2 regions of the Micromonospora yangpuensis genome follow, and region 1 is predicted to be linked to the other one. Evidence: riboswitches for the same ligand, from Rfam matches in the RefSeq annotation. Region 1 holds a riboswitch; the other holds the start of a gene.
The links. A riboswitch is a leader RNA that binds a small molecule or an ion and turns the genes downstream of it on or off. The one in region 1 is predicted to bind thiamine pyrophosphate.
Positions count from the first base shown of each region.

Region 2: linked by a shared signal. The riboswitch ahead of GA0070617_RS22805 (ECF transporter S component) and the one ahead of thiE (thiamine phosphate synthase) in region 1 are both predicted to bind thiamine pyrophosphate.

Region 1 is NZ_FMIA01000002.1:5,682,738-5,698,380, reverse strand. It holds gene GA0070617_RS25595 (ThuA domain-containing protein) at 1-4,401, opposite strand, end outside; gene GA0070617_RS25590 (ThuA domain-containing protein) at 4,704-9,287, opposite strand; TPP riboswitch at 9,826-9,934, shown strand; gene thiE (thiamine phosphate synthase) at 9,929-10,552, shown strand; gene thiO (glycine oxidase ThiO) at 10,638-11,825, shown strand; gene thiS (sulfur carrier protein ThiS) at 11,953-12,153, shown strand; gene GA0070617_RS25570 (thiazole synthase) at 12,159-12,941, shown strand; gene GA0070617_RS25565 (thiamine phosphate synthase) at 12,938-13,606, shown strand; gene thiD (bifunctional hydroxymethylpyrimidine kinase/phosphomethylpyrimidine kinase) at 13,603-14,412, shown strand; gene thiC (phosphomethylpyrimidine synthase ThiC) at 14,430-15,643, shown strand, end outside.
Region 2 is NZ_FMIA01000002.1:5,058,653-5,074,295, reverse strand. It holds gene recO (DNA repair protein RecO) at 24-842, shown strand; gene GA0070617_RS22835 (isoprenyl transferase) at 839-1,651, shown strand; gene GA0070617_RS22830 (acyltransferase domain-containing protein) at 1,761-2,786, shown strand; gene GA0070617_RS22825 (hypothetical protein) at 2,913-3,101, shown strand; gene gndA (NADP-dependent phosphogluconate dehydrogenase) at 3,178-4,623, opposite strand; gene GA0070617_RS22815 (energy-coupling factor transporter transmembrane component T family protein) at 4,768-5,568, opposite strand; gene GA0070617_RS22810 (ABC transporter ATP-binding protein) at 5,586-7,013, opposite strand; gene GA0070617_RS22805 (ECF transporter S component) at 7,038-7,628, opposite strand; TPP riboswitch at 7,703-7,807, opposite strand; gene GA0070617_RS22800 (permease) at 8,125-9,132, shown strand; gene GA0070617_RS22795 (TIGR03943 family putative permease subunit) at 9,129-9,881, shown strand; gene GA0070617_RS22790 (alpha/beta fold hydrolase) at 9,909-10,739, shown strand; gene GA0070617_RS22785 (DUF6328 family protein) at 10,842-11,330, shown strand; gene GA0070617_RS22780 (hypothetical protein) at 11,549-12,151, opposite strand; gene GA0070617_RS22775 (Fur family transcriptional regulator) at 12,255-12,656, opposite strand; gene GA0070617_RS22770 (ArsR/SmtB family transcription factor) at 12,653-12,952, opposite strand; gene GA0070617_RS22765 (metal ABC transporter permease) at 12,995-13,864, opposite strand; gene GA0070617_RS22760 (metal ABC transporter ATP-binding protein) at 13,867-14,628, opposite strand; gene GA0070617_RS22755 (metal ABC transporter substrate-binding protein) at 14,625-15,643, opposite strand, start outside.

The sequences.
Region 1 (15,643 bases):
CCGGCGGGAGACTGCCTGCCCGGCGGTGTTGTCCGCGATGAAGTCGAACTTGAGGTAGTTGTCGTCGTCCGCGTAGACCAGCAGACCGGCCTGCTGGTACTGCTCGTTCAGCAGGCTGCCGTCGACCTTCGTCTCCAGCGTCCAGTCGCCCGCCGGCGCGTTCTGCAGGATGAAGTTCGTCGGTCCGGTGTTGCCGGTGCCGTAGATGTCACCGTTGGGCACGTCGATGCGCAGCGCGCCGTCGGTCACCCGGTAGGCGGCGGCGTCCTCGCGGACGATCGCGTTCCACCGGCACTTGTCCAGGCTGTTCCCGGTGAACTCGTCCGACGGGGTCACCGGCTCGGCCGGAGCGTCGGGCGTGACCTGGAACCAGTCGAAGACCGCGTCCACCACCGGCGCGGTGGTGCCGCCGTTGAGGGCGAAGACGCCGATCCGGGGGTTGGTGATGCCGGCCAGCGCGGCCGAGCGGCCGACCGGGGTGAAGGTCTGCCCGTCGGCGGAGTACGCCGCGGTCAGGTTCGTCCCGTCGCTGATCATGCGCAGGTAGACGGTGTCACCGGCGGACCAGGCGGTCGCGTCGGCACCCTCGTTGCGCGGCGTCGCGGCGGTCTCCCGGATGAACTCCACCTTGCGGTTGCCGCCGTACAGCAGGTCAACCTTGGCGTAGTTGTCGTCGTCGCCGTAGACGATCAGGCCGGCCTGCTGGTAGTCGGCCGTGGTCGGGACGGTGACCTTCGTGGTGGCCTGCCAGGCCCCGCTGGGTGCGGGCTGGAGCACCAGGTTGGTCGCGTCGTTGCGGGTGCCGTACAGGTCACCGACGGCGGTGGGCAGCCGCAGCGCGCCCCCGGAGACGGAGTAGAGCTGGTTCTCCCGGACCACCGTCCAGCGGTCCTTGTCCAGGTCGTTGCCGAGGAAGTCGTCCGAGCGGGCACCGAAGCAGGAGGTGTTCGGCGCCTCCACCTTGACCTGGACGGTCGCGTACGCCTTCGCGCCCCGGTTGTCGGTGACCGTCAGGGTGGCGGTGAACGTGCCCGGCACGGTGTAGGTGTGGGTGGCGTTCAGCGTGTCCGCCGTACCGCCGTCACCGAAGTCCCAGGCGTACGTGAACGGGGTGTCGTCCTCGGCGTCGGTGGCCGTACCGGTGAAGGAGACCTCGACCGGCGCGGTGCCGGTGAGCGGGGTGGCCGTGGCGGTCACCGTCGGCGGCGCGTTGTCGGTGACGCCCTTGCCGACGAAGTCCATCCAGTTGACGTTGAACAGGCTGTTGGCACCCCCGGCGGGGTCCCGGGCCACGAAGAACAACGACCCGCCCGTGTCGGCGTCCGCCGGCACCTCCGCGGTGACATTGGTGTACGTCTGCCAGGCACCCGTGGTCGGCACGGTGGCCGTGGTGATCAGCGGACCGTCGGCGGCTCCGGCGCGTACCTCGATCCGACCGCCGGCGCCCTGTGCGGCCACCCGGAACCGGATCTGCTCGATGCCGGTCAGGTCGGCCGGGTCGACCGACCACCAGTCGCCGTCCTCGATGAAGCCGATGTTCTGCCCGCCGCCGGCGCTGTCGGAACCGGCCTCCCGGACCACGCCCGGGTCGCCGCCGCCGGTGGCACCGGCCACCCGGCCGGTGGCGCTGTAGTACTCGGCCTGCTTCTGCTTGGGCTGCAGGATCTCCAGGGCCCGACCGGTGAGCGGGGCGGAACCGCCGGTGCCGCCGGCGTCGGTGTAGGTCGCCTCCAGCACGGTGAAGACGTTGGCCTCGGCGCCGTGCCCGTCGGCGAGTTGGGTCTGCACCGTGCCGGTGCAGCCGGTGAGCTGGTCCAGCGGGTGGGCGTGCTCGTCGTGGCCGAGCAGTACCTGCAGGTTGACCTTCGCGCAGTCGATCTCCCCGTCCTCGGGGTCGGTCACCTTGATCGTGTACTTGACCTGGTCGCCCCAGTTGAAGAACCCGCCGTCCGGCGGGAACTCGATGGTGACGGTGGGCGCGGTGTTGCCGACGGTGACCGGCACGTTCGCCACCGCGGTACGCCCCGCCGGGTTGGTGACGGTGAGCTGCGCGGTGTAGTTGCCGGCCTCGGCGTAGGTGTGGGTCGGGTTGGCCTCGGTCGAGGTCTGCCCGTCACCGAACGCCCAGGCGTAGGTGAGCGTGCCGCCGTCGGGGTCCCGGGAACCCGCACTGGAGAACGTGACGGTCAGCGGGGCCGCCCCGGAGGTCGGATCGGCGGTGGCCGACGCGATCGGGGCCCGGTCACCGGCGACGTAGTCGATCCGGTAGACACCCGAGTTGTCGTTGTTGCCGCCGAAGCCGCTGCCCCACTCGATGAGGTAGAGCGCCCCGTCCGGGCCGAACTCGAAGTCCATCGGCCGGATGAAGGTCATCCCGACCAGCAACTGGTTGATGTCGATCAGGGACTTGCCGTCCTTGGCGACCTGGAAGGTGTACATCTTCGACTGGTTCCACTCGCCGAAGATGGCCTTGCTGTCGAAGTACGCAGGCCACTTGGTCGGCGAGGGGTTGTCGGCGTCGTACCGGTAGACCGGGCCGCCCATCGGCGCGCCGCCGCCACCGATCTCCGGGAAGCGCGGGTCCCCGCCGTAGCCGTAGTCGACGGTGGCCGCGATGGCCGGCGGCAGGTCGGTCAGGCCGGTGTTGTTGGGGGAGTTGTTCACCGGCGCGGCGCAGTCGAACTTGGCGCCGCTGGGGCCGGAGGGGAACTGGTAGTCGTTGTAGGCCTGGTTGTTGCCGTGGCAGTACGGCCAGCCGAAGTTGCCGGGCCGGTCGACGATGTTCCACTCCACCAGCCCGGCCGGGCCCCGGTTCGGGTTGGCCGAGCCGGCGTCCGGGCCGTAGTCACCGACGTAGAGCACGTCGGTGGCCGGGTCGATGCCGATCCGGAACGGGTTCCGGAAGCCCATCGCGTAGATCTCGGGGCGGGTCTTCTCGGTGCCCGGTGGGAAGAGGTTGCCCTCCGGGACGGTGTACGTCCCGTCGTCCTCCGGGTGGATCCGGAGCACCTTGCCGCGCAGGTCGTTGGTGTTGCCGGAGGTACGCTGCGCGTCGTAGTCCTGGCGTCCCGGCCGCTCGTCGATCGGGGTGTACGCGCTGGACTCGAAGGGGTTGGTGTTGTCCCCGGTGGCCAGGTACAGGTTGCCGGCCGAGTCGAAGACCATGCTTCCGCCCGCGTGACAGCAGGTGTTGCGTTGGGTGTCGACCTGCAGCACGACCTTCTCGCTGGCCGGGTCGATGGTGTCACCGGTGACGGTGAACCGGGAGATGTAGTTGCGCGGCCCGCCGCCGGCGGGCGCGTAGTAGAGGAAGACCCAGCCGTTGGTGGCGAAGTCCGGGTCGAGCCGGATGCCGATCAGGCCGTCCTCGTTGCCGGTGAAGACGCTCAGGGTGAGCGCGGTGACCGTGTTGCCGGTGTCCGGCTTGACGATCTGCACCCGGCCGTCGCGCTCGATGTAGAAGACCCGGCCGTCCGGCGCGATGTCCAGTTCCATCGGGTTGCTGGTGTTGCTGTCCAGCGTGACCTTCTCGAAGCTGGAGGTCTTCGAGGCGGCGCAGTCGGAGTCGACCACCCCGGCCGCGGTCTGGATGCCCCCGAGCAGGTGGCGGAGGAACTCCGGCTCGGCGAACGACTCGTTGGTGTGGCCGCCACCGGTGTACCAGGACCGCCCGCCGTCGTACTCCTGGCACCAGGCGATCGGGTGGTCGGCGCCCATCGCGCCGGCGCCCGGGTTGTAGCTGGTCTCGTCCAGGCTGGACAGCACGTGCACGTCACCGCGCGGGTTGGTGCGGAAGTTGTACCACTCGTCGTAGCGGGACCAGCGCTCCGGCAGGTGCGCGGTGGAGTCGTGTGCGTGGTCCTCGACCTTGATGGTGGCCGTCTGGTTGGCCGGGTGGCCGGAGAAGTAGGCGCCGACGAGGTCGCCGTACCACTCCCAGCTGTACTCGGTGTCCGACGCCGCGTGCACGCCGGCGTATCCGCCGCCGCCCTGGATGTACCGCTCGAACGCGGCCTGCTGCCCGGCGTCGAGCACGTCACCGGTGGTGGAGAGCCAGATGACCGCCTTGTACCTGGCGAGGTTCTCGTCGGTGAAGGCGGCGCCGTCCTCGGTGGTGTCGACGGTGAAACCGTTGTCCGCGCCGAGCTGCTGGATGGCCGCGATGCCGGCCGGGATGGAGCCGTGCCGGAACCCGGCGGTCTTGGAGAAGACCAGCACCGAGTACGGCTCGGCAGCCTGGGTTGCGGGCGCGGCCAGGACCGGGGCCGCCTTCGCGGCGGTGAGTGCGGTGGTGGGCGCGGCCTGGGCCGGCGCGCCGATGAGCGTGGTGGTGAGGGTGAGGGTGAGCAGAGCCGCGGGGAGGGGGCCCCGCGACGATCTGATACGGCGGAATAGGGACACAAGGTCTCCTCTGTCCGGGCTGGACGACGGGTGTCGGAGCGGACCGCCGAAGACCGCTCCGAGCTGACCCGACAGTGCTGACCAGGGGGCGCCGACCCACCGGACCGCGATTCTGTCGAATCGATGAACAAATTAGTTCCGATCTCTCCATGTCCGGCAAGGTGCAGCCCGGTAACGGTTGCGTAACGCTACGCCGCAATAGCCGCGAGTGCCTCCAAAGCAGACGAGCGGCCGGGTCGACAGGCGGTGCCCGCCCCCGTGGCGCTGATGGGGGCGGGCACCGGTGAAGCCGTCCGGTCCGGTCAGGAGGTGAGTCGGAAGTAGTCGAAGGCGGCCGTCTTCGGCGCGGTCTGGTTGCCGCCCAGGGTGAACAGCCCCACCTTCGGGGCGGTTCCGACGGCGGTGCTGGTCAACGTGCCCAGGGTCGTCCAGCTCGTGCCGTCGGCCGAGTACGCGGCGGTGTAGCTGGTGCCGCTGCGCGACAGCCGCAGGTGCCAGACCCCCTGGGTCAGCCCGGTCGCCTGGGGTTGGGTGCTCTGCACCACCCCGCCGACCTCGCTACGGAACTCGATCCGGCGGGAAACCGCCTGACCTGCGGCGTTGTCCGTGACGTAGTTCAACTTCAGGTAGTTGTCGTCGTCGGCGTAGACCAACAGGCCGCCCTGCTGGTACTGCTCGTTGAAGGTGCTGCCGTCGACCCGGGTCTGCACCGTCCAGTTGCCGGTGGAGGCGTTCTGCAGGATGAAGTTCGTCGGCCCGGTGTTGCCGGTGCCGTAGATGTCACCGGTGGGTACGTCGATACGCAACGACCCGTCGGTCATCCGGTAGCGGGCGGTGTCCTCCCGGACCACCGCGTTCCACCGGCACTTCTCCAGGCTGCTGCCGGTGAACTCGTCCGACGGCACCGTGCCGGTCGAGGTGTCCGGGGTGATCCGGAACCAGTCGAAGTCGGCGTTGACCACCGGTGCCGTGGTGCCGCCGTTGAGCGCGAACAGCCCGATCCGGGGGTTGCTGATCCCGGCCAACGCGGCAGACCGGCCGACGGTGGTGAAGGTCTGCCCGTCGGCCGAGTACGCCGCGGTCAGGTTCGTCCCGTCGCTGGTCAGGCGCAGATGGACGGTGTCACCGGTAGGTGCCGCGGTGCTGTCGGTCGACTCGTTGCGGGGCGTACCGCCGCTCTCCCGGATGAACTCCACCCGCCGGCTGCCGCCGTACACCAGGTCCAGCTTGGCGTAGTTGTCGTCGTTGCCGTACACCAGCAGGCCGGCCTGCTGGTAGTCGGCGCGGGCCGCCAGGGTGAGGCGGGTGGTGGCCTGCCAGGCCCCGCTGGGTGCGGGCTGGAGCACCAGGTTGGTCGCGTCGTTGCGGGCGCCGTAGAGGTCACCCGCGCTGGTCGGCAGGCGCAACACGCCGCCGGTGACCGAGGTCGAGGACGGGTTCTCCCGCACCCCACCGGACCACCGCTGCCGGTCCAGCGACGTGCCGGTGAACTCGTCCGAGCGCAGCGCCTGGCAGGACGGGGTGCCCGTGCCGTCCACCCGGATCTGCACACTCGCCTGGCCCCGCGCACCCCGGCTGTCGGTGACCGTCAGGGTGGCGGTGTAGGTGCCCGGCGTGGTGTAGGTCCGGCTGGCGTTGAGGGTGCTGGCGGTACCACCGTCACCGAAGCTCCAGGCGTACGTCAACGGGGTGTCGCCGTCGGGGTCGGTCGCCGTACCCGTGAAGGCCACGGTCAGCGGGGCGGTCCCGCTGGTCGGGGTGGCCGAGGCGGTCACCGTCGGTGGCGAGTTGCCGCTGATCCCCGGACCGACGAAGTCCACCCAGTTGACGTTGAACAGGCTGCCGGTGCCCCGGTTCGGGTCCCGGGCGACGAAGAAGAGGCTGCCCTGGGCCGCCGCGCCGTTCGGGATCTGCGCGGTGACGTCGGTGTACGTCTGCCAGGCCCCGGTCGCCGGCACGGTGGCCGAGGTGAGCAGTGGGCCGTCGGCGGCTCCGGCGCGTACCTCGATCCGGCCACCGGAGGAGGCCGAGGCGGCCCGCAGGCGTACCGAGGTGATGCCGGTCAGGCTGGCCGGGCTGACCGACCACCAGTCGCCGTCCTCGATGAAGCCGATGTTCTGCCCGCCGCCGGCGCTGTCGGAACCGGCCTCCCGGACCACGCCCGGGTCGCCGCCGCCGGTGGCACCGGCCACCCGGCCGGTGGCGCTGTAGTACTCGGCCTGCTTCCGCTTGGGCTGCAGGATCTCCAGGGCCCGACCGGTCTGCGGTTCCGCACCGTTCGACCCGCCCCGGTCGGTGTAGGTCGCCTCCAGCACGGTGAAGACGTTGGCCTCGGCGCCGTGCCCGTCGGCGAGCTGGGTCTGCACCGTGCCGGTGCAGCCGGTGCGCTGCTCCAGCGGGTGGGCGTGCTCGTCGTGGCCGAGCAGCACCTGCAGGTTGACCCGGGAACAGTCGATCGTGCCGTCCTCGGGGTCGGTCACCTTGATCGTGTACGCGACCTGGTCGCCCCAGTCGTAGAAGCCGCCGTCCGGCGGGAACTCGATGGTGACGGTGGGCGCGGTGTTGCCGACGGTGATCGGCACGTTCGCCACCGCCGTACGCCCCGCCGGGTTGGTCACCCGCAGCTGCGCGGTGTAACTGCCGGACCGGGTGTACGTGTGGGTCGGATTGGCCTGGCTGGAGGTGCCGCCGTCGCCGAAGGTCCAGGCGTAGCTGAGCGTGCCGCCGTCGGGGTCCCGGGAGCCGGCGCTGGAGAAGGTGACGCTGAGGGGAGGTGCGCCGGAGGTCGGGGTGGCGGCGGCCACCGCGATCGGGGCGCGGGCCCCGGCGGTGTAGTCGATCCGGTAGACACCCGAGTTGTCGTTGTTGCCGCCGAAGCCGCTGCCCCACTCGATGAGGTAGAGCGCCCCGTCCGGGCCGAACTCGAAGTCCATCGGCCGGACGAAACTCATCTGGTCGAGGATCCGGTTGATATCCACCAGGGACTTGCCGTCCTTGGCGACCTGGAAGGTGTACATCCGCGACTGGTTCCACTCACCGAACATCGCCTTGCCGTCGAAGTACGCCGGCCACTGCCGACGCGACGACAGGTTCGGGTCGTACCGGTAGACCGGGCCGGCCATCGGCGCGCCGCCGCCACCGATCTCCGGGAAGCGGGCGTCACCGCCGTAGCCGTAGTCCACAGTCGCCGGGATCGCCGCCGGCAGGTTGGTCAGGCCGGTGTTGTTGGGGGAGTTGTTCACCGGCGCGGCACAGTTGAACTTCGCGCCGCTCGGGCCGGAGGGGAACTGGTAGTCGTTGTATGCCTGGTTGTTGCCGTGGCAGTACGGCCAGCCGAAGTTACCCGGCCGGTCGACGATGTTCCACTCCACCAGCCCCGCCGGACCCCGGTTCGGGTTGGCGGTGGCGGCGTCCGGGCCGTAGTCGGCGACGTACAGGACGTTGGTCTTGCGGTCGATGCCGATCCGGAACGGGTTGCGCAGGCCCATCGCGTAGATCTCCGGCCGGGTCCGGGCGGTGCCCGGGGCGAAGAGGTTGCCGCTCGGGACGGTGTACGTGCCGTCGGCCTGCGGCCGGATCCGGAGCACCTTGCCGCGCAGGTCGTTGGTGTTGCCGGCGGTACGCTGCGCGTCGTAGTCGGCCCGCCCGCTGCGCTCGTCCAGCGGGCTGAATCCGCCGGAGTCGAACGGGTTGGTGTTGTCCCCGGTGGCCAGGTACAGGTTGCCGGCCGAGTCGAAGGTCATGCTCCCGCCCATGTGGCAACAGGTGTTGCGCTGGGTGGGGATCTGCAGGACGACCTTCTCGCTGGCCGGGTCGATGGTGTCACCGTTGGCGGTGAACCGGGACAGGTGGTTACGGGACCCGCCGGCGCTTGGCGCGTAGTAGAGCCAGACCCAGCGGTTGCTGGCGAAGTTGGGGTCGAGCCGGATGCCGAGCAGACCGTCCTCGTTGCCGCCGAAGACGCTCAACCGCAGGGCGGTGACCGTCCGGTTGGTGTCCGGCTGGATGATCTGCAACCGTCCGTCGCGCTCGATGTAGAAGACCCGGCCGTCCGGGGCGATGTCCAGCTCCATCGGATTGCTGGTGTTGCTGTCCAGCGTCACCTTCTCGAAGTTGGCCGCCCGACCGGCACCACAGTCGGCGTGCACCGCCCCGGCGGCGGTCTGGATGCCACCGAGCAGGTGCTGCAGGAACTCCGCGTTGGTGAAGGAGTCCTGGGTGTGCCCGCCGCCGGTGTACCAGGACCGGCCGCCGTCGAAGCTCTGGCACCAGGCGATCGGGTGGTCCGCGCCCATCGCGCCGGCACCGGGGCTGTAGCTGCGCTCGTCGAGCGAGGCCAGCACCTGCACGCCCCGGGCCCGGGGGTTGGTGCGGAAGTTGTACCACTCGTCGTACCGGGACCACCGGTCCGGCAGGTGCCGGGTGGACTCGTGCTGGTGGTCCTCGACCTTCACCGTGGCGGTCTGGTTGGCCGGGTGGCTGTTGAAGTACGCGCCGACCAGTTGGCCGTACCAGGCCCAGTCGTACTCGGTGTCGCTGGCGGCGTGCACGCCGGCGTAGCCGCCACCGGCCCGGATGTAGCGCTCGAAGGCCGCCTGCTGGGTGGCGTTCAGCACGTCACCGGTGGTCGACAGCCAGATGACCGCCTTGAACCGGGCCAGGTTGGCGTCGGTGAAGGCGGCGGCGTCCTCGGTGCTGGTGACGGTGAAGTTGTTCGCCGCGCCGAGCCGTTGGATCGCACTGATCCCGGCCGGGATCGAGTCGTGCCGGAAACCGGCGGTCTTGGAGAAGACCAGCACGGCGTACGGGTCCGCCGCGGCAGCCACCGCCGGCTCGGCCTTCGTGCTGGCGGCTGTCGTGCTGCCGGCTGTCGTGGTGCCGGTCATCGTGCTGCGGGCCTGGACGGTGCTGGCCTCGGCGGCGGTGTTCGCCTGGGCCGGGGCACCGCCCAGGGTGAGGGTGAGGACGAGCAGCGCCACCGGCAGGGGGCTGAGCGCTGCTCGTCCACGACGAGATCGGGACACGGAGTTCTCCTCTGTCCGTACGGGACGGGCTGGAGTGGTGGATGGGTCACTCCGAGTCGATCCGAGTGCTCGTTCCGGGCGGGCGAGGGTACGCGGCGGCGCGAAGCCGAATCGATTCACATCAATTTGCGTTCGTCGATCAATTTCCAGCAAGGTGCCTGGTTGTTACGTTTCGATAACAACTGTGCCTGAAATTGGTGCAAGTCAATGCAGATCGCCATCTTTGTCATTTCAGGCGGCGGTCCGGACCTGGCCGACCGCCCTCAGTGGAGGCCGCTGGCGCTGCGGAGTGGCGGCGGCTTTCGCTGCGGGGGTGGCGGCGGCTTTCACTGTGGGTCGGAGCCGGCGGAGCGGCAGGGTGGGGGTTGGCGGAGCGGCGGAAACGACGTACGGTGACACCCGACGAACCCACGGGAGCCCGGTGTACCGGGCTGAGAGGGGGGCTGCAGCCCCCGACCGTCGAACCTGATCCGGGTAATGCCGGCGCAGGGAGGAGTGTTGCCGTGCCGTCCCTGGGACGACTGCATCTGATCACCGACACCCGCCCCGGGCGGCACCCGCTGGCCGTGCTGCGCGCCGCGCTCGGCGTCGCCGGCAGCGACCTCGTCGTGCAGGTGCGGGTGACCGACGAGGCCACCGACCGCGAGGCGTACGACCTGGCTGGACGGGTGCTCGCGCTCTGCGCGCCGTACCGGGCGACCTGCCTGGTCAACGACCGGCTGCACGTGGCGCTGGCGATCGGCGCGGCCGGGGGGCACGTCGGCGCCCACGACCTGCCCGTCGACGCGGCCCGTCGGGTACTCGGCCCGCAGGCGGTGCTCGGGGCCACCGCCCGGGAACCGGTCACCGCCCGCAGCGCCGTCGCCGCCGGGGCCAGCTACCTGGGGGTCGGCCCCTGCCACCACACCTCCACCAAGGACGGGCTGCCCGACCCGATCGGCCCGACCGGCGTACGGGCCGTGGTCGCGGCGGTCGACGTACCGGTGATCGCGATCGGCGGGGTGACCGTGGCCCGGGTGCCGGCGCTGCGGGCCGCCGGGGCGTACGGGGTGGCGGTGGTGGGGGAGCTCTCCGCCGCCGCCGATCCGGCCCGCGTCACGGCTGAACTGCTCCGGGGCCTGTCGTGAGTCGCGCTGCCGGGCCCGTCGTGCTGCCCGTCATGCTGCCCGTCGTGCTGCGGGGCGTGGTGCGGGGCGTGGTGCGGGGGCCGTCGTGTTAGGAAGGGGCCCTTTTGCAACAGAAAGCGATAACAGGGGGCCCTTCCTTGCACCCGAGGAGGTGGTGGTGGTGGGGGGTGGGGTGATCGGGCTGGCGGTGGCGTGGCGGTGTGCGCAGCGCGGGGTGCGGGTCAGGCTGCACGATCCGGCGCCCGGGTCGGGGGCCTCGCACGTCGCGGCCGGGATGCTCTCCCCGGTCGTCGAGGCGCACTTCGGCGAGGACGAGCTGACCGGGCTGCTGGCCGACTCGGCCCGCCGCTGGCCGGCATTCGCCGCCGAGCTGACCGGGGCCACCGGCGTCGACCTGGGCTACCGCACCGACGGCACCCTCGTGGTCGGGCTGACCGGCGACGACCTGGCCGAGGCGCGACGACTCTGGTCGTACCAGGAGGGGTTGGGGTTACCGATCACGCCGCTGCGCCCCTCGGAGTTGCGCCGACGCGAACCCGCGCTGAGCCTGCGGGTCCGCGGTGGGGCGTTCGCCGCCACCGACCACCAGATCGACCCGCGTCGGCTGGTCGCCGCGCTGCGCACCGCCGCCGAGCGGGCCGGGGTCGAGATCGTCGACAGCGGGGTCACCGCGCTGTCCCGGCGGCCCGGTCGGGTGACCGTGGTGGCGGCCGGCACCGGCGCGACGGCGTTGACCGGGCTGCCGGTCCGCCCGGTGAAGGGACAGATCCTCCGGCTCCGCGCGCCCGACGGCGCTCCGCCGGGCTTCCGGCACGTCATCCGGGGGTACGCCGACGGCGAGCCGGTCTACCTGGTGCCCCGCGCCGACGGGGAGGTGGTGGTCGGCGCCACCGTCGAGGAGCGCTCCGACACCGCCGTCTCCGCCGGCGCGGTGCTGCGGTTGCTGCGCGCCGCCGTCGACCTGGTCCCCGAGCTCGCCGAGTACGACCTGGTGGAGACGGTCGCCGGGTTGCGCCCCGGCACGCCTGACAACGCCCCGGTACTCGGCCCGTTGCCCGGTCGGCCGGACGTGGTCGCCGCCACCGGGCACCACCGGCACGGCATCGTGCTCACCCCGGTCACCGCCGACCTGATCGCCGACCTGGTGACCACCGGGGTCGCCGACCCGCTGCTCGCTCCGTTCCGCGCCGACCGCTTCACCGTACCCGTCGGGTCGATGGCACCTGCCTCGTCGTCGGTCCCGGCCGAGCTGCTTCGGGGCCTGTCGTGTTAGGAAGGGGCCCTTTTACCTCAGAAAGCGATAAAAGGGGGCCCTTCCTTGCACCGGCGGGGGTGTCGGTGCCGGCCGGGTCGGTGGCGGCTGTCGCGGTCGGTGACGCCCGATCGATCGAGGAGGAGAGATGGACGTGACGGTGAACGGTGCGGCCCGGACGGTCGACGTCGGCCTGAGCGTGGCCGATCTGGTCCGGGAGGTCACCACCCAGCAGCGCGGCCTGGCCGTCGCGGTCAACGGCGAGGTGGTGCCGCGTACCGGCTGGCCGGACACGGCGCTGCGCGACGGCGACCGGGTCGAGGTGCTCAGCGCGGCGCAGGGCGGGTGAGCGCGGTGTCGAACGACTCCGACCTCGTCCTCGGTGGCCGGACCTTCGGGTCGAGGCTGATCCTCGGCACCGGTGGCGCGGCCAACCTGCACGTGCTGGAGCAGGCGATCCGGGCCTCCGGCACCGGCCTGGTCACCCTGGCGCTGCGCCGGGTAGACACCGCGCCCGGCACCGCCGGTGGACTGCTCGACCTGCTCGACCGGTGCGGGGTGCAGCTGCTGCCCAACACCGCCGGCTGCTACACCGCCGCCGAGGCGGTCAAGGTGGCCCACCTGGCCCGGGACGCCTTCGACACCGACTGGATCAAACTGGAGGTGATCGGCGACGAGCGGACGCTGCTGCCCGACGGGGTGGAGCTGCTGCACGCCGCAGAGGAGCTGGTCGCCGACGGGTTCACCGTGCTGCCGTACACCAGTGACGATCCGGTGCTCGCCCGGCGGCTGGCCGACGTGGGATGCGCGGCGGTGATGCCGGCTGGCTCGCCGATCGGCTCCGGCCTGGGCATCGGCAACCCGCACCACATCCGGTTGATCCGGCAGAGCGTCGACGTACCGGTGATCCTGGACGCCGGTGTCGGGACCGCCTCGGATGCCGCGCTGGCGATGGAGCTGGGCTGTGACGCGGTGCTGCTGGCCAGCGCGGTCACCCGGGCCGTCGACCCGGTGGCGATGGCCAGCGCCATGCGGTACGCGATCTCCGCCGGCCGGTTGGCCCACCAGGCCGGCCGGATCCCCCGCCGCTCGCACGCCCTACCGTCCACCCCCGACGAGGGACGGCCCGAGCTGTGACGCGGCCTACCCGTGCCACCGGTCCGGGCGTCGCCCTGCCGTCGGGGGTGGTGGTGCTCACCGACCGGCGGGTGGCGCGACGGCCGCTGCCCGAGGTGGTCGCGGCGGCGGTGGCCGGGGGCGTGCGGTGGGTGGTGCTGCGGGAGAGGGACCTGCCCCGCACCGAGCGGGTCGCCCTCGCGGTCGCGCTGCGCCCGGTCCTCGACCAGGTGGGCGGGACGCTCGTCGTCGCCGGGGCCGACCCGCTCGACGGCGACGCCGTGCACCTGCCCGCCGCCGGCCCGTACCCGCCACCGCCGGTCCGGCTCGTCGGCCGGTCCTGCCACGACGCGGCGGAACTGGCCGCGCTGACCACCGAGGACTACGTCACCCTGTCGCCGGTCTGGCCGACCGACAGCAAACCCGGGTACGGCCCACCGCTGCGTCCCCGCGGACTCGCCGAGCTGGTCCGGACCGCCCCGGTGCCGGTGCTGGCCCTCGGCGGGATCCAGACACCCGAGCAGGTGACCGCCGCCGTCGAGGCGGGCGCGGCGGGGGTGGCGGTGCTCGCCGCGGTGATGCGCGCCGACGATCCGGCCGAGTCGGCGGCCCGCCTCACCCACGCCTTCGGTGCCGCCGTCCGGCAGGTACCCGGCCCGTACCCGTCCCGCGGAGGAACAGAGTGACCCCCACGACCGTCCTCACCATCGCCGGCTCGGACTCCGGCGGGGGTGCCGGCATCCAGGCCGACCTGAAGACCTTCGCCGCGTTGGGCGCGTACGGCACCAGCGTGATCACGGCGGTCACCGCGCAGAACACCCGGGGCGTCGACGGGGTGCTGCCGTTGCCCCCGCAGACCGTCGTCGAGCAGCTCGACAGCGTACTCGCCGACTTCACCGTCCGGGCGGTGAAGACCGGCGTGCTGGGCACCCCGGCCGTCGCCGACGCGATCGCGGATGCCGCCCGAGCCGGGCGGCTGCCGCAGCTGGTGGTCGACCCGGTGCTGGTGGCCACCAGCGGACACCGGCTCGGGATCACCGCGGCGGTCGAGCGGCTGCTGCCGTACGCGCTGGTGGTGACCCCGAACTGCGCGGAGGCCGCGGCCCTGACCGGCGCTCCGGTGACCACTGTCGACCAGATGGTCACCGCCGCCGAGACGCTGGCCGCCCGGGGACCCGCCCACGTGGTGGTCACCGGAGGCGACGTGGACGCCGACGGCGAGTCGGTGGACGTGCTTGTCGACGCTGGGGGCACCACCCTGCTGCGCGGACCGCGGGTGGCCACCGGCAACAACCACGGCACCGGCTGTTCGTTCTCGGCGGCGATCGTCGTCCGGCTGGCCGCCGGTGACCCGGTGCCGACGGCGGTCGCCACCGCCAAGGAGTACGTCGCCCGCGCGCTGAGCGGTGGGCGGGACTGGAAGTTGGGCGCGGGAGCCGGTCCGTTGGACCACTTCGGCTGGTCGTCGGCCCCGTCGTCGCGTCCTTACTGATCGACAGGGAGGCTGTCATGCAGGCACGTCGCAAGGTCTACGTCGAGGGGTCCCGCCCGGACGTCCGGGTGCCGTTCGCCGAGGTGGAATTGGCCGGGGACAACCCGCCGCTGCGGCTCTACGACACGTCGGGGCCGGGCTCCGACCCGGAGGTCGGGCTGCCGGCGCTGCGTGGACCGTGGATCGCCGAACGCGCCGACGTGGCTCCGGCGCGGGGTGCGGGGACGCCGCTGGTGGGCCGGGACGGCCGACGGCCGACCCAGCTCGCCTACGCCCGCGCCGGCGTGGTGACCCCGGAGATGGAGTTCGTCGCCATCCGGGAGGGGCTGGCGCCGGAGTTCGTCCGGGACGAGATCGCCGCCGGCCGGGCGGTGCTGCCGCTCAACGTCAACCACCCGGAGTGCGAGCCGGCGATCATCGGCAAGGCGTTCCTGGTCAAGGTGAACGCCAACATCGGCACCTCGGCGGTCACCTCCTCGGTGGCCGAGGAGGTGGAGAAGCTGACCTGGGCCACCCGGTGGGGCGCGGACACCGTGATGGACCTGTCGACAGGCAAGCGGATCCACGAGACCCGCGAGGCGATCGTGCGCAACTCGCCGGTGCCGATCGGCACCGTGCCGATCTACCAGGCGTTGGAGAAGGTGGGCGGCGACCCGGTGAAGCTGAGCTGGGAGGTGTTCCGGGACACCGTGATCGAGCAGGCCGAGCAGGGCGTGGACTACATGACGGTGCACGCCGGGGTGCTGCTGCCGTACGTGCCGCTGGCCGTGGACCGGGTCACCGGAATCGTCTCGCGCGGCGGCTCGATCATGGCCGCCTGGTGCCTGGCGCACCACGAGGAGAACTTCCTCTACACCAACTTCCGTGAGCTGTGCGAGATCCTGGCCCGTTACGACGTGACCTTCTCCCTCGGCGACGGACTGCGCCCCGGCTCCATCGCGGACGCCAACGACGAGGCCCAGTTCGCCGAGCTGCGGACCCTCGGCGAGCTGACCAGGATCGCCTGGGAGTACGACGTGCAGGTGATGATCGAGGGCCCCGGGCACGTGCCGATGCACAAGATCAAGGAGAACGTGGACCTCCAGCAGGAGTGGTGCCACGAGGCCCCGTTCTACACCCTCGGCCCGCTGACCACCGACATCGCGCCCGCCTACGACCACATCACCTCGGCCATCGGCGCGGCGATGATCGGCATGTTCGGCACGGCGATGCTCTGCTACGTCACGCCGAA
Region 2 (15,643 bases), 620 kb from region 1:
GGACCCCGAGAGAGAATGACCGGGTGACCGGGTACCGCCGACAGCTCTACCGCGACGACGCGGTGGTGCTGCGCGTGCAGAAGCTCGGCGAGTCCGACCGGATCATCACGCTGCTGACCCGCCGGCACGGCCGGATGCGGGCGGTCGCCCGGGGGGTCCGGCGCACCACCAGCAAGTTCGGTGCCCGGCTGGAGCCGTTCGGGCACGTCGACCTGCAACTGGCCGGCGACCCCAAGGGCAACGTCGGCAGCTCACTGCACAGCGTCAGCCAGGTCGAGGGGATCGACCTGTACGGCAAGCGGTTCCTCGGCGACTACCCGAGGTACACCGCGGCCAGCGCGATCGCCGAGACCGCCGAGCGGCTCACCCCGGTGGAGCGGGAGCCGTCGCTGCGGCTGTTCCAGCTCACCCTGGGCGCGCTGCGCGCGCTGTCGGTGGCCGAGCACGCCACCACCCTGGTGCTCGACGCGTACCTGCTGCGGGCGATGTCGCTGGCCGGCTGGGCACCGGCGTTGACCGCGTGCGCGGTCTGCGGCACGCCGGGGCGGCACCGGGCGTTCTCCGTACCGGCCGGGGGTGCGGTCTGCCCGGACTGCCGACCGCCCGGCGCGGCCCATCCGGCACCGGCCACCGTCGACCTGATGTCCGCGCTGACCACCGGCGACTGGCGGATCGCCGACGCCACCGAGGCGGGGACCCGTCGGGAGTGCAGCGGCCTGGTCGCGGCGCACCTGCAGTGGCACCTGGAACGCGCGCTACGCTCGCTGCCGCTGGTCGACCGGGGCGGTACCCCCGGTGTCGGAGCCGGCGCGGAGGGTGTGACCAGGGAGATGACCGAGTGATTCGATCGACGAGGGCCGGCCGTCGTGAGCCGACGCCACCGACTGCGCACCCGTCGGGTGCCCGGCCACCGGCCCTGCCGGCCGACGCGTTGCCTAAGCACGTGGCGATCGTCATGGACGGCAACGGGCGGTGGGCCAAGGACCGTGGCCTGCCCCGCACCCGGGGCCACGAGCAGGGCGAGCACAGCCTCTTCGACACCGTCGAGGGCGCGATCGAGCTGGGCATCCCGTACCTGTCGGCGTACGCGTTCTCCACCGAGAACTGGCGGCGCTCGCCGGACGAGGTGCGGTTCCTGATGGGCTTCAATCGGGACGTCATCCGCCGTCGCCGGGACCAGCTGGTCGACCTGGGCGTCCGGGTGGTCTGGTCCGGGCGGGCCGGGCGGCTGTGGAAGAGCGTCATCTCCGAGCTGCAGACCGCCGAGGAGATGTCGAAGGACAACGCCACGCTCACCCTGCAGTTCTGCGTCAACTACGGCGGCCAGGCCGAGATCGCCGACGCCGCCGCCCGGATCGCCGCCGAGGCCGCCGCCGGCCGGCTCGACCCGGCCAAGGTCACCGAGAAGACCCTGGCGAAGTACCTGTACCACCCGGAGGTCCCGGAGGTGGACCTCTTCCTGCGTCCCTCCGGCGAGCAGCGGATCTCCAACTTCATGCTCTGGCAGACCGCCTACGCCGAGCTGGTCTTCCTGGACACGCTCTGGCCGGACTTCGACCGCCGGCACCTCTGGTACGCCTGCGAGCTGTACGCCCAGCGGGACCGCCGCTTCGGCGGCGCGCTGCCCAACCCGGTCGCCCCGCAGACCTGACCGCCGGCCGGGCCGGTCGTCCTGGTCTCCGTGCGGGCCTGTCGTGCCGCCTTGGTCTCCCTCGTGCGGGCCTGTCGCGGTGTCCCGGTCGGTCGGTACCGTCGTGCGGGTGGACTTGGACGACATCGCCGCCCGGCTCGCAGTGCCCGTCGAGGAGGTCGAGCGGGTGCACCGGCTCGCCGCCGACCGACCGTCGGCGCCGCTGCCCGCCGTCACCGACGCGCCCGCGCTCCTCGACCGCCTCGGGGTACCACCGGACGACGCCGCCGAGATCATCGCGGGCTGGCCCACGCCGGAGATCACAGCGGGCCGGCCCGGACCGGAGGCCATCGCGGGCTGGCCCGGACCGGAGGCCATCGCGGGCCGGCCCGGACCGGAGGCCAGCGGGTGGACACCGGAGCTGCGCTGGCTGCTCGACCGGTCGATCGCCCTGGTCCGCGCCGACCTCGGCGGCCACGGCTGGCTGCCACCCGGCCCGGTGTTGCCGCGGGAGCGGGGCCCGGCCTGGCGACACCTCTACGCCTACGCGTACCTGGCCCTGGTCGACGTGGTGCTCGGCTACCACCGCGACCACGGGGTGGCCGAGGCCGCGTCCTGGGCGACCCTTGCCGACCTTGGCCGCAACCTGGCGATCGACCGGCGGATGCGCGGCGAGGGCTGGCCGGTCATGCAGAGCTGGCTCACCCTGCACGTGCGCGGCGGCCTCTACCAGTTGGGCCGGCTGCAGCACCATCGCGGCGACGGCGCCGTCGAGCTGCACATCCCCGACGCGGGCCCGTTGACCCCGGAGGCGGTCGCGGACTCGCTCGACCAGGGCCGCGCGTTCTTCCCCCGGCACTTTCCCGACGAGAGCTACCGGGAGTTCGTCTGCGGCTCGTGGCTGCTCGACCCGCAGTTGGCCGAGTACCTGCCGGCGGAGTCCAACATCGTGCGGTTCCAGCGCCGGTTCGAGCTGGAGCCCTACCAGCCGCCCGAGGGGCTGGACCCCGACGTCGAGGTGCTGCGGTTCGTCTTCCGTACCCTGAGCACGCCGCTGGACCGGCTGCCCCGTCGTACCGCGTTGCAGCGCGCGGTCGTCGACCACTTGGCCGCCGGCCGGCACTGGCACTGGCGGCGCGGCCGCTTCCCGCTCTGACCGGCACCGCCCGTCTGCGGGCCCGCAGCGGGCCGGCCGTTGTGGGGCGGCCCGGCCGGCAGGCTTACCGGGCGGCCCGGCTGGGTACCACTGTCGTCAGCAGCCACTGACGGAGGTGAACCCACAATGATCCAGAAGCGTATCGCGCAGTGGGCGGTGATGGCCGTCGCGGTGCCGCTGGCTGCGGCCGGTGCCCGTCGACTCAGCCACACGCTGGAGGCCCGGCGCGGCCCGACCGGGGTGAGCCGCCTGCTCAGCAAGGGCGCCGACGTGCTCCGCCCGCAGCAGGCCAAGCGCCGCCGTCGCTTCTTCTGACCGACCTGACCCGGCGAACGGGTACGGCCCCGGTCGAGGTTGACCGGGGCCGTCACCACGTGCGACGGGCGGAGGCTCAGCCCTCGACCTCGGAGCGGTCGGCGGTGGCCCAGAGGGTGTGGAACGAGCCCTCCCGGTCCACCCGCTGGTAGGTGTGCGCCCCGAAGTTGTCCCGCAGGCCCTGGATCAGCGCGGCCGGCAGCCGCTCGGCGCGCAGCGCGTCGAAGTAGGACAGCGACGAACCGAACGCGGGCACCGGCACACCGGCGCGGGTCGCGTCGGCCACCACCCGCCGCCAGCTCGGCACGCCCGCGCTGACCGCCTCGGCGAAGTACGGCGCCACCAGCAGGCTGGGCAGGTCCGCCTGCTCGTCGTAGGCCTGCTTGATCCGGTCCAGGAAGCGGGCCCGGATGATGCAGCCGCCCCGCCAGATGGTGGCCGTGCTGCCCAGGTCGATGTTCCAGTCGTACTCGCGGCTGCCGGCCCGGATGTGGTCGAAGCCCTGCGCGTACGCCACGATCTTGGAAGCCAGCAGCGCCCGACGGACGTCCTCGATGAACGTCTCCCGGTCGCTCACCTGCCACTTCTCACCGGCGTCCGGGAAGGCCCGGTGGGCGGCGGCGCGCTGGTCGGCGTGCCCGGACAGCGAGCGGGCGAAGGTCGCCTCGGCGATACCGGTGATCGGGATGCCCAGGTCCAGGGCGCTCTGCACGGTCCAGCGGCCGGTGCCCTTCTGCTCGGCCCGGTCCTGCACGATGTCCACGAACGCCCGGCCGGTGGCGGCGTCGGTGTGCGCGAGCACGTCGGCGGTGATCTCGATCAGGAAGGACTCCAGCTCACCGGTGTTCCAGTCGCGGAAGATCTCCGCGATCTCCGCCGGGGTCGCGTCCAGTCCGGCCCGCAGCAGGTCGTACGCCTCGGCGATGAGCTGCATGTCGGCGTACTCGATGCCGTTGTGCACCATCTTGACGAAGTGCCCGGCACCGTCCGGCCCGACGTGCGTGCAGCACGGCGTCCCGTCCACCTGGGCGGCGATCTTCTCGAACATCGGCCCGAGCTTCGCGTACGACTCGGCGGAACCGCCGGGCATGATGCTCGGCCCGAGCAGCGCGCCCTCCTCGCCGCCGGAGACCCCGGTGCCGACGAAGTGCAGCCCGTGGGCGCGCAGCGCCTCCTCGCGGCGGCGGGTGTCGGCGAAGTGCGCGTTGCCGCAGTCGATGACGATGTCACCGGCTTCGAGCAGCGGCACCAGCTCGTCGATCACGGCGTCGGTGGGGCCCCCGGCCTTGACCATGATGATGACCGCGCGCGGCCGCTCCAGTGCGGCCACGAAGTCGGTAAGGGACTCGGCGGGGACGAAGGTGCCCTCGTCGCCGTGCTCGGCCACCAGCTTGCGGGTCCGCTCCGGCGAGCGGTTGTGCACCGCCACCGGGAACCCGTTGCGGGCCAGGTTACGGGCCAGGTTGCGGCCCATCACCGCCAGCCCGGTCACGCCGATCTGCGCCGTCGCCTGCTCAGTCACTGTGTTCCGCCACCTTCCACGTCGGCCTGCAGGGATCAACTTGGCCTGCAGTCCTGCTGACGGTATCGCGGCCGGCGGACCGACCGGCGGGGCCATCGACCTGGTGTCACCAGGTGGTCGCGCGAACGATCGCCCGGTACGACCTCAGCCGATCAGCGGACGGAAGGTGCCGACCGCGACGCTGACCGCCAGTGACCCAGCGGCCACCACCAGCGCCCCGGCCACCAGCAGGCCGTCGGCCACGGTGAACCGCTGCCGGCGGGCGACCGTGCGGGGCCCGCCGGCGTCGAACCCCCGGGCGTCCATCGCCACCGCCAACCGGGTGCCCCGCCGGATCGCGCCGACCAGCAGCGCGAACCCGGTGGAGCCGAAGAGGCGCAACTTCGCCACCGGGTTGCGCCCGGCGTCCACCCCGCGCGCCCGACGGGCCATGCCGATCATCTGCCACTCCTGGGCGAGCAACGGCACCAGCCGGAACGCGGCCAGCGCGCCGATGGCGAACCGGGCCGGCGCCTTCACGTTCTGGATCAACGCGTCGGCCAGGTCGGTCGGGTCGGTGGTGGCGAAGACGATCACCCCGGGCAGGGCCACCGCGAACAGCCGCAGCACCATCCCGAGCGCGGTCACCAGCACCCCCGAGGTGACCAGCACCGGACCCGCCGCGAGCAGCGTCCGGCCGGAGCGGTCCGCGGCGAACAACACCAGGGTCACCAGTACGCCCGCGGCGGCGGCCAGCAGCGGCAGCGCCCGCCGGGCCAGCACCCGGTAGCGGACCCCGAACAGCGGCAGGACGGCCAACTCCACCGCGATGGCGATCGCCGGGGCCACCGGATCCAGTGTGGCGAGCAGCACCACCGAGAAGACCATCGCCGCCGCCAGCTTCGCCACCGGGTTGCGCCGGGCCAGCGGGGCGTCCGGCGCGGCCACCGGCTCACCGCCGAACATCGGCGCGCTCCCGGTCCTCAGCGGCGTGCATCGGCGCGTTCCAGGACCAGGGTCCGGTCGGCCAGCGCGGCGACGAAGTCCGCGTCGTGGGTGACGGTGACCACCCCGTGCCCGGCGTCGCGCAGGTCGGCGAAGAGGTCCACCAGCTCCAGCCAGGTCCGGCGGTCCTGGCCGAAGGTGGGCTCGTCGCAGACCAGCAGCCGGGGCGCGGTGGCCAGGGCCGTCGCCACGCTCAGCCGCCGCGCCTCCCCGCCGGAGAGGGTGTACGGGTTGGCCCCGGCCAGCCGGGTCAGCCGCAGCCGGTGCAGCAACCCGTCCACGGTGGTCCGCACCGCGTGCTCCGGCTGACCGGTACGGCGTGGCCCCAGGGCCAACTCCTCGCTGACGGTGCCGGTGACGAACTGGTGCTCCGGATCCTGGAACACCGACCCGATCCGGCCGGCCAGTGCGGGTGCCCGCCACCGGTGCGGGGCAGTGGCGGCGTCCGCGCCGGCCAGCTCGGCGGTGGCCGTCAGTCGGCCGGTGCCCGGTCGGAGCAGGCCGCCCAGGAGCAGCGCCAGGGTGGACTTGCCGGCCCCGTTCGGGCCGAGCACGGCGAGCGCCTCGCCGGCGCGTACCGTCAGCTCGGTGGTGGCCAACCGGGGCGGCAGGCCGAGCCGGTCGGCGGTGAGCAACCGGTCGCCGACCGGGGTCCGGGCCCGGCGGGGCGCGACCGGGTGACCCGGCACCCACACCCCCTCGGCGGCCAGTTCGTCGCCGTGCGCGGCGAAGACCTCCCCGGGCGGGCCGTCGGCCCGGACGCCGCCGCCGGGTGCCAGCACCACCACCCGGTCGACCAGCCGTAGCGCCTCCGCCACCCGGTGCTCGACCAGCACCAGGGTGGTGTCGGCGTCCACGGCGAGCGCGACCGCGTCGCGGACCAGCTCGGCCCCGACCGGGTCGAGGTTGGCCGTCGGCTCGTCCAGCAGCAGCAACCCCGGGTGCAGGGCGAGCGCCCCGGCCAGGGCGAGCCGTTGCTGCTCACCGCCGGAGAGCGCCGCCGTGGGCCGGTCCCGGTGGTACGGGAAGCCGACCCGACGCAGCGCCGCGTCGACCCTTGGCCAGATCTCGCCGGCCGGTACCCCCCGGTTCTCCAGGCCGAACGCGACGTCGTCACCGCAGCGGGCCATCACCAGCTGGGTCTGCGGGTCCTGGAAGACGATGCCGACGCGTTCCCGGTCCTTGCGGGGGTCGACCCCGTCGATCTCGACGGTGCCCTCCTGCTCGCCGGAGTCCGTCGGCAGCAACCCGGCCAACGCCGCCAGCAGGGTGCTCTTGCCGGCCCCGGAGGCACCGAGCAGCAGGACCCGCTCGCCCCGCTCGACGTCCAGGTCCACCCCGCGTACCGCCCAGGCCCGACGCCCCGCGTGCCGCCAGCCGAAGCCCCGCAACCGCACCGTGCCCACGCCGCGTACCCCCCGGGTCCGGGATCAGACCAGGGCGCGGTCGCGGCCGGCAGGGAACCGGTCGAGCACCCCGGTGCCGGCCAACGCCCGGGTGAGCAGCAGGCCGCCGACCCCGGCCAGCACCGTGGCGCTCAGCACGGTCAGGACGAAGATCGGCAGCCGGGCGGTGAGCAGGTCGAGCGCGGCGTAGTACCGGATCTGGTCGAAGACCGCCGCGGCGAGCCCGGCCAGGGTGGCGGAGAGCATCGCCGCCGGCAGCCGGTACGAGCGGTACCGGAACGCGGCGAAGCCGAGCTCCGCCCCGACCCCCTGGAAGGCGCCCTGCAGGATGGCCACCACGCCCCACTGGCTGCCCAGCAGCACCGAGACGAACGCGGCGAGGAACTCGCAGTAGAAGGCGGCGCCGGGCTTGCGGATCACCAGGCCGCCCAGCACCCCGGGGACCAGCCAGATGCCGTAGATGACCGCCTGGGCCGGTGGAAAGAAGGCGAACGCGCCCTCGGTTGCCGTCCAGACCAGGTTCCAGGCCCAGAAGATGACGCCGAAGGCGACCGCGATCACGGAGGCGACCACGATGTCGATGGTCCGCCAGCGATCGGTGTCGGTGTGACTCATGGTGGATGCTCCCAGTCCCGAGTGCGAACCAGGAGAAGACGCACGCCGTGCCCGGCGGACCGGACGACGGCGCGGCTGAAGGTCGACCGAACTCCCTGCGCTGGCATTACCCAGATCAGGTTCGAGGGTCTGCGGGCGGACCCGCACTCTCAGCGCTGCGCGCTCCCCTGTCGGAGGTGAAGTTGTCTCACCGACGCTAACACCCCGGTGAATCGACCGGCAAAGTGATCATTGCCTGGTCAGCCGCCGGTATGCCGGGTTTTCCACAGGCTGTCCGGTACGCATCGACGTGGCCCGTCGGTGGGCAGTACCCTCAGGCGGCCGACCGATGGTTCCCGCGCACCGGCAACGGGCCCTGGCAGGTTCGGAGCGTCGGTGAAGGGGCGTACAGGTGACCGCAGAGACCAACCACCGTGGTACGACGGTGGATCCTGGTTCCCCGGTGGATCCTGGTTCCCCGGTGGATCCTGGCTCCCCGGCGGATTCTGGTTCCCCGGTGGGTCCTGGTTCTCCGGCGGCCGAGCCCCCGGCGGACGGGCCACGCCGGTTCCTCGGCGACCGGGTCGGCTCGGTGGAGGTCCTCGCCGGGCTGCTGATCCTGCTGGTCGTCTTCCGCGAGCCGGTCGCCGACCTGCTCTCCGCACCCCGCTGGCAGACCTGGACGACCGTCTTCGTCTCGATCCTGGTGCAGGCGATGCCCTTCCTGGTCTTCGGGGTGATGCTCTCGGCGGTGATCGCGGTCTTCGTGCCGCGTTCGTTCTGGGCCCGCGCGCTGCCCCGCCGGCCCGGCCTGGCGGTGCCGTTGGCCGGCGCGGCCGGCTTCGTGCTGCCCGGCTGCGAGTGCGGCGCGGTGCCGATCGCCGGTTCGCTGATCCGTCGGGGGGTCACCCCGGCCGCCGCGCTGGCCTTCCTGCTCGCCGCCCCGGCGATCAACCCGATCGTGCTGGTCGCGACGGCGGTCGCCTTCCCGGGCAACCCCGAGATGGTGCTCGCCCGGGGCCTGGCCAGCCTGGTGGTCGCGGTGCTGATGGGCTGGCTCTGGCTGCGGCTGGGCCGCGCCGACTGGATCCGGCTGCCGCACCGCCCCGACCTCGACGGCCTCTCCCGGGGTGCGGCGTTCTGGGCGGCGATCCGGCACGACGTCACGCACGCCGGTGGCTTCCTGGTCCTCGGCGCTATGGCGGCGGCCAGCATCAACGTGCTGGTGCCGAAGCGGTGGCTGCAGACCCTCGCCGACAACCCGGTGCTGTCGGTGCTCGCCCTGGCGGTGCTCGCCGTGCTGCTCTCCCTCTGCTCCGAGGCGGACGCCTTCGTGGCCGCGTCGCTGTCCCAGTTCTCCCTCACATCCCGGCTGGTCTTCCTGGTGGTGGGTCCGATGGTCGATCTGAAGCTGATCGCGATGCAGTCGGGGGTCTTCGGCCGCCGGTTCGCCCTCCGGTTCGCCCCGGCGACCTTCGTGGTCGCCGTGACGGTGGCGGTGGCCACCGGGGCGGTGTTGCTGTGAACCGGCAGGCCCAGGCGGTCGTGCTGCTGCTGCTCGGCGGGGCCGTGGTCCGGGCCAGCCTCACCGACCTGTACCTGCGCTACGTCAAGGAGAGCCTGCAGCCCTTCCTCGTCGCCGCCGGCCTGGCACTGGTCGCCGTCGCCGTGATGACCCTCTGGTACGAGTTGCGCCCGCTGCTGCCCGCCTCGGTGCAGCCGCCCGACGGTGAGCCGGCCGGCCCGGTGGCGCACGCCGATGCCGGGCACGCCCACCACGAGCCGCGGATCGGTTGGCTGCTCCTGCTGCCGGTGCTGGGTCTGCTGCTGGTCGCCCCGCCCGCGCTCGGCTCGTACGCGGTCAGCCAGGCCGGTGCCACCGTCCCCAGTGGTGGGCTCTCCGACTATCCCGCCCTGCCCGCCGGTGACCCTGCCAAGATCACCGTGCTGGACTACGCCTCCCGGGCGCTCTTCGACGCCGGCGAGTCGATCGGCGACCGCCGGGTCCAGCTCACCGGATTCATCGCCACCGGCGGCGCCGGAGAACCGATCCTGGCCCGGATGGTGCTGTCCTGCTGTGCCGCCGACGGGCGTCCGGTCAAGCTGGGCCTGACCGGCGAGGTGCCGGTGGGCCTGCCCCAGGACACCTGGATCGAGGTGATCGGGCGGTACACCGACCGGATCGGACGGGACCCGGTCAACGACGCCGAGATCCCCTACCTGGACGTCGAGACCTGGCGTGAGGTCCCCGTGCCCCGGCAACAGTACGACTAGCCGGCCCGGCCCGGGTAGGTTCCGGTGATGCGGATCGAAACGCGTGGCCTCACCTTCGACGTTGCCGCCGGTGGACCGGCCGACGGGGTGCCGGTGCTGTTGCTGCACGGGTTCCCGCAGCACTCCGGGGAGTTCGACGACGTGGTGCCGGCCCTGCACGCCGCCGGGCTGCGCACCTACGCCCCGGACCAGCGCGGCTACTCGCCCGACGCCCGGCCACCGCAGGTCCGCGACTACCGGCTCGCCGAGTGCGTCGCCGACGCGGTGGCCCTGCTCGACGCGCTCGACGTACCCGCTGCCCACCTGGTCGGTCACGACTGGGGCGCGCTGGTCGCCTGGCAGGTGGCCGCCTACCATCCCGACCGGGTGCACACGCTCACCGCCGTCTCGGTGCCGCACCCGGCGGCGATGGCCCACGCGCTGGCCACCGACGCGGGGCAGAAGGCCCGCTCGTCGTACATCGCGTTGTTCCGCCGGGCGGGTACGGCGGAGAAGGTGCTGCTGGCCTGGAACGGCGCGGCGCTGCGCAAGATGCTCGGCGGCGTCGGTGACGCCGAGCGGGTGGCCCGGTACGCCGGGCCGATGCGCCGGCCGGGGGCGTTGACCGCCGCGCTGAACTGGTACCGGGCGATGTCCGGGGCCGAGTTGGCGCGGACCCCGGCGGTGCCGGTGCCGACCACCTTCGTGTGGAGTGACGGGGACACCGCGATCGGCCGCACCGCCGCCGAGACCTGCGCCGAACGCGTGACGGGGGAGTACCGCTTCGTGGTGCTGCCCGGGGTGAGCCACTGGATTCCCGACGAGGCGCCGCAGGCCCTGACCGAGGCGATCCTGGCCCGGGTGGGGCCGACGTTGTAACGACGTTCATGAGTCGGTTTCGCACTGTCTGCCGTAGGGCAAAGGCGTTGTCGCCAACCGGGGGTGGACCCCGGGGGCGGTACGTCTCACCGGAGGTAGCACGTGTCGAAGGAAACCGAGAAGCAGCGTTGGCAGCGAAACTTCGCCGACCTGCTCCAGGAGTTGCGGGTCGCGCAGACCGGCGTGCAGATCCTCTTCGCCTTTCTGCTGACCCTGCCGTTCAGTGCCGGGTTCGACCGGACCACGGACTTCCAGCGGGACGTCTACATCGTCGCGTTGCTGGCCGCTGCCGGTGCCACCGCGATGATCATCTCGCCGGTCGCGTTTCACCGGGCGCTGTTCCGGCAGGGTCGCAAGCCGGAACTGGTCCGCTTCGCCCACCGGATGGCCAGCGGTGGTCTGGTGCTCATGCTGATCTCGATGGTCAGCGCGGTCATGCTGGTCACCGACTTCGTCCTGCCCTGGTGGGTCGCCCTGCTGCTCAGCGGTATCACCGGAGTGTGGTTCCTGACCTTCTGGGCGGTGCTGCCGTTCAGCCGCCGCAACTGGGGCGACGATGACCTCGACGACGACGAGGACACCCCCACCTGAGTGAAAGGAAGGGCCCCCGCTTAACGCTTTCGGTATAGCGGGGCGCCCCTCTCACGGACCCGGGCGGCCCCTTCGTCCGGGCCGCCCTGACCCGTCCTGGCGTGGCCCGCCCTGACCCGTCCTGGCGTGGCCCGCCCCGAGGCCGGCCTGGCGCGGCCCGCTCTGGCCCCGGCCGTGGGGCCGGCGCGCCTGGCCGAACCCCGGGGTCGAGGCGCGCCCTATCGAGACTTGAGGCCCAGGCGGCGCAGTTCCAGGCGGGCCAATGCGTCCACGGTGGACGCGTCCCCGCGCCGCCACGCCTCGGCCACGTCCGGCGCGATCCGGGTCAGCCGGCCCACCGGTTGGTTGGCCAGCGCCCGCAGGGCCAGCAGGTCCCGTCCGGCGGGCACCCCGGCCAGGGCCGCCGCCGACCCGGCCCGGCGCATCCAGCGCAGCCGCAGCGGCAGCCAGCCGAAGAGCACCAGCCCGAGGGGGAAGATCAGCACCGCCACGGCGAGGGCCAGGGCGAGCTGGTCGACCAGTTCCTGCTGGTCCCGGCCCGCCTCGGCCAGCGACCGGGCGGCACCGGCGGCCCGTTCGAAGGGCGCGGTCAGCTCGTCGCCGACCAGTGGCACCCGGCCGACCTTGCCGCCGGCGTCGGCCAGGTTGTCGGCGAGGCCGCCGCCCGCCCCCTCCAGCTTCTGTCCGGGTACGGCCAGCTTCTCGACCAGGTCGTGCAGCCAGAGCGCGCCCCGGATCGAGCCGTACACCCAGGCGACGACGAGGAGATCGGTGAGGAGCTGACGGAGGGCGACCGGGGAACGGTCGGCGTAGATCTTCACGCCGGACAGCGTGCCACGCTCCCGCTCACCCGTCGATGCCCCGCAGCAGCCGGTGAGAAGGGTGCCCCGCTCTACCGGAAGCGTTAATAGGGGGCCCTTCCTTTCACGAAGGGCAGGTGGGGCAGGTGCCGAAGATCTCCAGGGTGTGGCTGACGTCGGTGTAGCCGTGCTGGGCGGCGACGCGGTCGGCCCAGGTCTCGACGGCGGGGCCGGCCACCTCGACGGTCCGGCCGCAGGCCCGGCAGACCAGGTGGTGGTGGTGCCCCTCGCTGCACCGCCGGTAGAGGTGCTCCCCGCCGGGCGGGCGCATCACGTCGATCTCACCGGCGTCGGCGAGCCCCTGCAGGGTGCGGTAGACCGTGGTCAGGCCGACCCGGTCACCCCGCCGGCGGAGCATCTCGTGCAGCTCCTGGGCGCTGTGGAAGCCCTCGACCTCGCCGAGCAGGGCGCTGACCGCGCTGCGCTGCCGGGTGTTGCGGACGGCGGTGGTGCTCTCCTCGGTCACGGACCCTCCCCGGCGTGGCTGACCGCGTCCGCCACGATGTGCGCGACATGCTCGTCGACCAGGGCGTACGCGATCTCCCGGCCGCGTCGCGAACCGCGTACCACCCCGGCGCCGCGTAGCACTCGCAGGTGCTGGGAGACCAGGGGCTGGGTCGCACCGAGGGTCTCCACCAGCTCGTGCACGCAGCGTTCACTCTGCGCCAGCTCGCTGACGATGGCCAGTCTGATCGGCGCGGAGAGCGCACGCAGCAGCTCACTCGCACCCTCGTACGAGTCGTAGCCGGTCGGACTGGTCACCCCGCAACGGTAACCGTTCTCAACGACCCGCCGGTAACCGGCTCAGCGCAGCACCACCTCGGCGGGCTCCGGGGCGCTCGTCGGGCCGCTCGGGACGCGGCGTCGACGGACCGCCCGCCAGCCGGCCCCGGCCACGGCGACGACCAGGAACGAGGCGATCGCCAGCAGTACCACCGACGCACCGGGGGCGGTGTCGGCGTTCGCGGCCACGTAGACCCCGCCGCCGGCGGCGAACAGCCCGAGCGCCATCGCCGCCGTCATGGTGCTGCGGAAACCCCGGGTGACCTGCTGGGCGGTCGCCACCGGCACCACCATCAGGGCACTGATCAACAACACCCCCACGGCCCGCATGGCGATCGTCACGGTCACCGCCGTGGCCACCGCGAGCAGCAGGTTGAGGGTACGCACCGGCAGGCCGGAGACCCGGGCGTACTCCTCGTCGTGGCAGACCGCGAAGAGCGCCGGGCGTAGCGCCAGCATGACCACCCCGATCACCGCGCCGAGCACCGCGATGGTCGTCAGGTCGGTGGGCGAGATCGTGGTCAACGACCCGAAGAGGTACGCGTTGAGGTTGGCGTTGCTGCTGTCGGAGAGCCCGACCAGCATCACCCCACCGGCGATCCCGCCGTAGAAGAGCAGGGCCAGGGCAAGATCCCCGGAGGTACGCCCACGGGCCCGGACCAGCTCGATGGTGATCGCGCCGAGGGTCGCCACGATCACCGCCACCAGCACCGGGGAGCGGTTGAGCAGCAGCCCCGCCCCGACTCCGGTAAGCGCCACGTGCCCGACCCCGTCGCCGATCAGCGCCAACCGGCGCTGCACCAGGTAGATGCCGAGTGCCGGGGCGGCCAGGCCGATGACCAGCGCGCCGATCAGGGCCCGCTGCATGTACGGGTACTGGAAGAGTTCGATGCTCATCGGCTCCACAGCCCCACGGGCTCGTCGGGACCGTGCGGGTGCACGTGGTCGTGGCCGGGCTCGGCGTGGTGGCCGGCCGGTTCCGGTACCGCGCCGTCGTGTGCGACGTACCCCTGGTGCACGACGACCGCCCGGTTGATCAGCGGACGCAGCGGCCCCAGCTCGTGGGCGACCAGCAGGACGGTGCCGCCGCCGGTGACGAAACCGCCGAGCGCCCCGGCGAAGGCCTCCTGGCTGACCGCGTCGACCCCGGCGGTCGGCTCGTCGAGCACCAGCAGGTCCGGCTCGCCGGCGAGGGCCCGGGCGATCAGGGTGCGTTGCTGCTGGCCGCCGGAGAGGGTGGCGACCGGGTCGCCGGCCCGGTCGGCGAGCCCGACCGCGCTGAGCGCGGCGGCGACGGCGGCCCGGTCGGCGGCGCCGGGTGGTCGCAGCACCCCCCGGCGGGCCAGTCGACCGGCGGCGACCACCTCCCGGACGGTGGCCGGTACGCCGCTGCCGGCCCCGAGTCGCTGCGGCACGTAGCCGACCCGGTGCCAGTGGCGGAACCGGCGCAGCGGGGTGCCGAACAGCTCGACCGTGCCGTGGCTGAGCGGGACCAGGCCGAGGATGGCCCGGATCAGGGTCGACTTGCCGGAGCCGTTGGCGCCGAGCAGGGCGACCACCTCACCGGTGGTGACGGCGAGTGAGACGTCACGCAGCACGGGGCGGCCGTCGTAGCCGACCACCCCGTGCGTGACGGTGATGACAGGTTCGCTCACGAGCAGCCCAGTGCCGTCCGGAGGGTCTGCAGGTTGGTGCGCATCACCGAAAGGTAGTCGCCGCCGTTCTCCGCCGACAGCCCCTCCAGCGGATCGAGTACGGCGGTCTTGGCCCCGACCTCACGGGCGATGGTCTCGGCGACCTTCGGGCTGACCAGCGTCTCGAAGAAGATCGTGGTGGCCTGGTGCTCGCGGGCCTCCTCGGTGACCTCGGCGAGGCGCTGCGGGGAGGGCTCGTTCTCCGGGGTGAGCCCGGTGATGCCGATCTGCTCCAGCTGGTAGCGCTGGGTGAGGTAACCGAAGGCGGTGTGGCTGACCACGATCTCCCGGCGCTGGCAGGTCTTCAGCCCCTCGGTGAACTCGGTGTCCAGCTTCTCCAGCTCGGTCCGCAGCTGCTGGGCGCGGGCGGTGAAGTCGGCGGCCCGCCCGGAGTCGAGCTGTCCGAGCCGCTCGGCGAGCTTCTCGCCGATGGTGGCCAGCCGGGTCGGGTCGAGCCAGACGTGCGGGTCCTTGGCTCCGCCACCCTCCTCGGCGGCCTTCTTCTCGTCCTCGTGCTTCTCGTCTTCGTGGCCCTTCTCGTCCTCGTGACCGTGGTCGTCCTCGCCCGAGTGGTCGTGGTCGTGCCCGCCGGCTGCGGCGTCCAGCAGCGGCTGGACGGTGGCCACGTCGAACGCGCGGTCCTTGGCGTTCTGCTCGACGGCGGTGTCCACGGCGGGCTGGAAGCCGTCCAGGAAGATCACCAGCTCGGCCTGGCTGAGCTGCCCCACCTGGCCCGGGTTGAGTTCCAGGTCGTGCGGCTCGGCCCCGGGACGGGCGAGGTTGGTCACTGTCACCGCGTCGCCACCGACCCGCTCGGCGACGAACTGCAGCGGGTAGAACCCGGCCACCACGTCGATCCGGTCCGGGTCGGCGCCAGCGGGTTGGCCGCCACCGTCGCCACACGCCGTGGCGCCGGCCAGGACGAGCAGCGCGGTGGTCGCGGCGGCCAGGGTACGGGAAACGTAACGGCTGTTCA